2 regions of the Alcaligenes sp. WGS1538 genome follow, and region 1 is predicted to be linked to the other one. Evidence: riboswitches for the same ligand, from Rfam matches in the RefSeq annotation. Region 1 holds a riboswitch; the other holds the start of a gene.
The links. Region 1 has a riboswitch for S-adenosylmethionine ahead of ACF3ND_RS01800 (homoserine O-acetyltransferase). Riboswitches for the same ligand answer to the same signal wherever they lie in the genome.

Region 1 (3,171 bases):
TTTCAGGATCGGGCGCGTGGTCCGGGGCTGTTCAATGGGCATCTGCCCGATTATAAATAGTAGTCCGAGCCCGTCCGCTTTGTTAAGTTGCATGAGATCGGCGGGCTTGGAACTGGTTCTTTGGAAGGCGAGTATAAAGCCGGCGCTGCGCCGCCGCGGCAAAAGCACGAGACAGGATACGGAAATATCATGAGACTTATCTGGCGCACCCTGGCCGCGATGGCGGCCGCCCTGGCCTTGACCGCCTGCAGTCCGGAGTTCAACTGGCGCCAGGTCCGGCTCGAGCATACGGACCTGCCGGCCATGCTGCCGGGCAAGCCCGTCACCAGCCACCGCCCGCTGGATTTCGAACGCCACAGGCTGGATTTCTACCTGACCACGGCCGCCGCCGGCGGCCAGATCTACACCGTGGGCCATGCGCTGCTGCCGCCGGAGCTGCAGCAGGACGAGGCGGCCCGGATGCGGCTCTATCAGGCCGTCCAGGATTCGCTGCGCCAGAAGTTCGTGCCCGCCGGGCAGGCGCCCGGCCAGGCGCCGCCGGCCCTGCCCGCGCCTGGTGAAATCTTTTCCATGGGACGCGACGTGGGCGGCACGGTCCTGCGCATGCAGGGCATGGTGCGCGTGGAGCCCGGCTGGCTGGTGGAGGGCTTTGTCATGACGGATTCCGGGAAGGCGCCGGACGCCGAGCAGGCGAAGGTCTTTTTTGACGGCTTGGCTCGCTCGTCGGATCGCCGCTGATCAGGCGCTGCTGCAGCGCCAGGGTGATGGCCGCCTGGCGGCTGTAGACGCCCAGCTTGGCGTAGGCGTTCTGGAAGTGGAAGTTGATGGTGCGTTCAGTGATGCCCAGGATGATGCTGATTTCCCAGCTGGTCTTGCCATGGGCAGCCCAGTTCAGGCAGGACTGCTCGCGTGAAGTTAAGTGCGTCACGGTAAAGCTATTCCTTTTGCGGTCGTGGTGGACATCGGGGCAATGTAACTAATTTCTACCGCGGCCGGCATACTGATAAGCCTGAAAATAATGATTTGAATCAAAGCACTGAGGATTTTCTGCGGGTACCGTAGGTCATTTTTGGCGATACCTTTTCCTTGGATTTGGACGCCGGGCGGGCGCAGTGCTAAACTTTCCCGCTATACGTTTTGCGCCGATTTGCCTGATCCGCTTGCGGGCGCTCCATAAATCCAGCTAAAGAGGTCCTGATGGCCACTGAATCCGTCCCTTGCGCCGACAACGGCGCGTCTCGCCCATCCTGCGGTCTGATCCCCGAAGGCTCCGTGGGCCCCGTGCAACCCGAACTCATCGCCTTTGACGAACCCCTGCGCCTGAGCAGCGGACAGGTGCTGCCCGGCTATGAACTGGCCGTGGAAACCTATGGGCGCCTGAATGACGAACGCAGCAATGCGGTCCTGGTCTGCCACGCCCTGAACGCCTCGCACCACGTCGCCGGCTACTACGAGGACGATCCGAAGAACCGCGGCTGGTGGGACAATATGGTCGGCCCCGGCAAGGCCGTGGACACGGACCGTTTCTTTGTCATCGGCGTGAACAACATCGGGTCCTGCTTCGGCTCGACGGGCCCGTCCAGCATCAATCCGGCCACAGGCAAGCCCTGGGGCGCGGACTTCCCCGTGCTGACCGTGGAGGACTGGGTGCGCGCCCAGGCGCGCCTGGCCGACTATTTCGGCATCCGCAAGTTCGCCGCCGTCATGGGCGGCTCGCTGGGCGGCATGCAGGCGCTCAGCTGGGCCATCAGCTGCCCCGAGCGCGTCGAAAATTGCGTAGTCATCGCCAGCACGCCGCGTCTGTCGGCCCAGAACATCGCCTTCAACGAAGTGGCGCGCAGCGCCATTCTGTCCGACCCCCAGTTCCATGGCGGCAACTACTACGAGCATGGCGTGGTGCCCAAGGCCGGCCTGGCCGTGGCGCGCATGGTGGGACACATCACCTACCTGTCCGACACCGTGATGGCCGAGAAATTCGGCCGCACCCAGCGCGCGCCCGCCGAAGGCGGCGAGTTCCACTACAACTATGGCGTGGAGTTCGAGGTCGAATCCTACCTGCGCTACCAGGGAGAAAAATTCTCGCGCTACTTCGATGCCAACACCTACCTGATCATCACGCGGGCCCTGGATTATTTCGACCCCTCGCGCCATCACCAGGGCGACCTTGCCAAGGCGCTGGAACAGGTCCGGGCCAAGTTCCTGGTGGTGTCCTTCAGCACGGACTGGCGGTTCTCGCCCGAGCGCTCGCGCGAGATCGTGCAGGCGCTGCTCAAGAACCGCCGCCAGGTCACCTACGCCGAAATCGATGCGCCGCACGGGCATGACGCCTTCCTGCTGGAGGACGCCCGCTATCACGCCATCGTGCAGGGGTATTATGATCAGATCGCGTCATCGCTGGGCCTGCCGGCGCGTCAACGTACCACGGGAGTGCTGGCCTGATGTCTGCTGTCATTTCGGAAAACAAGCCTGCGCTGCGCCAGGACCTGCTGCGCATCGCCCAGTGGATCGAACCCGGCTCGCAGGTGCTGGACCTGGGCTGCAGCGACGGCGCCCTGCTGGCCCACCTGCGCGATACGCGCCAGGTCGCGGGCACCGGGGTGGAGCTGGACGACGAGTCCGTGATCGCTTCCGTGCGGCGCGGCGTGCCCGTCATCCAGCAGAACCTGGAGGAAGGGCTGGCGCTGTTCAGCGACCTGCAGTTCGACACCGTGGTGCTGTCCAAGACGCTGCAGTCCATGCACCATACCGAGCACATCCTGCGCGAGATGGCGCGCGTCGCCCGCTACGGCATCGTGTCCTTTCCGAATTTCGGCTACTGGCCGCATGGCTGGGCCATCCTGCGCGGGCGCATGCCGGTCACCGGCGAGATGCCCTACCAGTGGTACGACACGCCCAACATCCACCTGTGCACCATGAAGGACTTCCAGGACCTGGCCAGTTCACTGGGGCTGCGCATCACGCACCGCGCGGCCTTCAATGACCGCGCCGAGGTGCGCGTGCTGCCCGGCTGGCGCAGCACCCTGGCGGTGTATCGCTTCGAATCCCCTCATTTTCTCTCTTCCCAGCGCTGAGGCTGTCCGTGTCCCATGTCTACGCCAGTCCCCGAGTCCTGCCTCTGCTGATTCTGGGGTTCGCCAGCGGCCTGCCCCTGGCGCTGGTGTCCGGCACTCT
Region 2 (3,171 bases), 1.9 Mb from region 1:
CGTCCCCAGCGCCGGAGCGGTGTATCCGGCCTTGTCCTATTGCGCTGGACAGGGGTGGGTGCATGTGCAGGAACAGGGCCGCCGCAAGCTGTACAGCCTGACCGAAGAGGGCCGCCGTTATCTGCAGGGACAGCAGGACAAGTGCGACTACCTGCTGCAGTCGCTGGCCTATCGCGCCCGCAAGCTGGTGTGGATGCGCCAGATGCTGGCCGAACAGAGCGACCCGGACGACCTCCAGGCCGCGCAGGAGCAGACCGGCTGGCTGCCTGAGTTCGTGCAGATCCGCCATACCTTGAAGAACACTTTGTTTGAACAGTCCACGGCCAGCTTTGAGCGTCAGCGCGAAGTCGTCGCCATCCTGGAGCAGGCCGTGGCGCAGATACGGAATCTACCTAAGGAGTCGTGAAGATGCAGCCCCATGAAGACACGCAAAAAGTGTCGCACCCCTTGAAACTGCGCCTGTTGACCGTGACCGCGCGCCGCATGCTGGGCCCGGATCTGGTGCGCATCACGCTCAGCGGTTCCGATCTGGTCGGCTTCCATTCGCCGGGCTTTGATGACCACGTCAAGTTGATTTTTCCCGATCCGGGTCAGAAAGTTCCGCGCCTGCCGCAGCTGGGCGAACGCGGCGTGGTGTTCCCGGCCGGCCAGCCCAAGCCCGTTATGCGCGACTACACGCCGCGCGCCTGGCGTGCCCATGAGCAGGAACTGGATATCGACTTCGTGCTGCACGGGGAAGGCCCGGCCTGCCAGTGGGCGGCCGCCGCACAGACCGGCGACAAGCTGGGCGTGGCCGGCCCGCGTGGTTCGTTCCTGATCTCCACGACCTTTGACTGGCATGTGCTGATCGGTGATGAAACGGCAGTGCCCGCCATGGCGCGCCGCCTCAAGGAACTGCCGGCCCAGGCCAAGGTGCAGGTGTTTGTGCTGGCGCGCAATCTGTTGACGCTGGGCGCGCTGGAGGCGCCGGAGCATGTGCCCGTCAACTGGGTTCCGTCGCTGGCCGGGCAGGCCGGCTTGCTGGACGCCGTACGCGCCGCGCCGGTCCTGCAAGGGCGGGGCTATGTGTGGATTGCCGCCGAATCAGCGGCAGCCAAGGCGTTGCGCCAGTACTGGGTGCAGGAGCGCGGACACGACAAGAATCTGGTCCGCGCCAGCAGCTATTGGCGTCAGGGCGATGCCGCGGTGCATGAGCACCACGATTAAGCTGCCTGGCGATCCTGGTCGGGCAGGGCGCGCAGTCGCCCGTCCAGGTTCAGGACCGGCTCCAGGTCTGTGTCCAGTTCCGTGTCCACATCGGACAGGCGGTGGCGGTCGATCAGGCGGGCGATGGCGTCCATGTTCAGCAGCAACAGGCTGTCGATCTCGGCGCGGAACGTGGCCCAGTAGCCGCCGCGGCAGCTCGAGCCAAGCCAGCGCGGTTCGTAGGCGCCCAGGACGACGGGCTGGTGTTCCTTGAGAATGGCCAGACGGGAACAGCCAGGACGGGCCTGGATGCGGTAGCGGCGCTGTCCCAGCGTCAGGTGGTAGTAAAACGGTGCAGGCATGAAACGCTCCTGTTTAGCTCTTGGAAGGATTTCCGGGTGAGCAAGTTGGATTAAAAGACCCGTTGGAAGCGCCGGGCGCATCCAATAAAAAAACCCGCCGGCGGCGGGTTGCTGTGCAGATCCCGTGAATTGCCGAAAGGCCGTATCCTGTATCCACCTTGTGCGGGTACACAGGTTGGCATGGGTGGTCCCAACTCTTGATACGGGAATAAGCATAGAAGCGTTTGTGCGCAGGCGCAAGGCATGCTGGTATCCGTATGTGAAAAACTGGAACTCCTGAAAAATAAAGTTTGCTTTCTTTGAAAATCATGTTATAGTTCTTTTCTGCCTAGCTGATTGGCGCTTTTCTTGAAAAGTTGACAAGCAGCGGTCAGAGCCCAGGTGGCGGAATTGGTAGACGCGCATGGTTCAGGTCCATGTGCCGCAAGGTGTGGAGGTTCGAGTCCTCTCCTGGGCACCAAATTCCTCGAAAAGCCGGTTGTCGAAAGACAGCCGGCTTTTTGCTTTATTCGCCCAATGCGTTCACTCAGGCGACGCGGCGGATGCGCGCGCTGGAGGCGCGGCCACGGGTATGGCGAAACACATCCTTGGGGTCGTCATCGACCCAGGGCACCAGTTCGATCTTGACGCCGAAGTTTCGTTTTTCCGCTTGTTCGTTGATATAGCGCAGCGTGGAATAGTCTTCCAGGGCGAAGCCGACCGAATCAAAGATCGTCACCTCGCTCCGGCTGCGGCGGCCCGGCGTCTCTCCCGCCAGAACCCGCCAGAGTTGTTCAACCGCAAAGTCGGCGGGCATCTGCTGCACGTCGCCTTCGATGCGCGTCTGAGGTTCGTATTCGACGAACACGCGGCCTGCCCGCAGGACGTCGGCGTGCAGTTCGGTCTTTCCAGGGCAGTCCCCGCCAACGGCATTGATATGCATGCCCGGCTCGATCATGTCAGGCGTGAGTATCGTGGCGCGGGTCTTGTCGGCGGTTATCGTGGTCACGATGTCGGAGCCTTGCACCGCCTCTGCTATCGATTCGACGCGCCGGATGGACAGGTCGGTGTAGTCGGCCAGATTGCGCATCAGCTTGGCAGTGGCGCCGGGGTCGATGTCGTAGGCCGCGATTTCCCGAATGCCAAGGTGCTTGTGAAAGGCCAGCGCTTGGAATTCGCTTTGTGCGCCGTTGCCGATCAGCGCCATGCGACGGGAGTCGGGGCGCGCCAGCGCGCGCGTCGCCATCAGCGAAGTGGCGGCGGTGCGCAGGGCGGTGGCCACGGTGAGCTCGGACAGCAGTATCGGATAGCCGGTCTCGACCTCCGCCAGGACGCCGAATGCCATGACGGTATGCAAGCCGCGCGCCGTATTGCGGGGATGGCCGTTGACATACTTGAAGGCATAACGGTGGGTATCGGAGACGGGCATCAATTCGATCACGCCTATGTCCGAATGACTGGCGACGCGGGCCGATTTGTCGAATTCCGGCCAGCGGATGAAGTCGCTTTCTATGTTGTCGGCCAGATCGGCGATGAAGGTATCGACGCCGATCGTTTCGATCAGTTGCGACATGGTGGACACATCGATGAAACGCGTCATGGTTTGACTCTCCTTGGAATGAACCCCCGCCTGCCGGACCAGTAC

Region 2: linked by a shared signal. The riboswitch ahead of ACF3ND_RS10670 (hypothetical protein) and the one ahead of ACF3ND_RS01800 (homoserine O-acetyltransferase) in region 1 are both predicted to bind S-adenosylmethionine.

What each region holds. Positions count from the first base shown of each region.
Region 1 is NZ_CP171109.1:402,175-405,345, forward strand. Features, by position in the region: gene ACF3ND_RS01790 (hypothetical protein) at 190-738, shown strand; gene ACF3ND_RS01795 (response regulator transcription factor) at 653-928, opposite strand; SAM riboswitch at 1,130-1,208, shown strand; gene ACF3ND_RS01800 (homoserine O-acetyltransferase) at 1,198-2,439, shown strand; gene metW (methionine biosynthesis protein MetW) at 2,439-3,071, shown strand; gene ACF3ND_RS01810 (muropeptide transporter) at 3,080-3,171, shown strand, end outside.
Region 2 is NZ_CP171109.1:2,287,956-2,291,126, reverse strand. Features, by position in the region: gene ACF3ND_RS10680 (PadR family transcriptional regulator) at 1-406, shown strand, start outside; gene ACF3ND_RS10675 (siderophore-interacting protein) at 409-1,206, shown strand; gene ACF3ND_RS10670 (hypothetical protein) at 1,203-1,547, opposite strand; SAM-I-IV-variant riboswitch at 1,663-1,756, opposite strand; tRNA gene ACF3ND_RS10665 (tRNA-Leu) at 1,923-2,007, shown strand; gene ACF3ND_RS10660 (ornithine cyclodeaminase) at 2,074-3,126, opposite strand.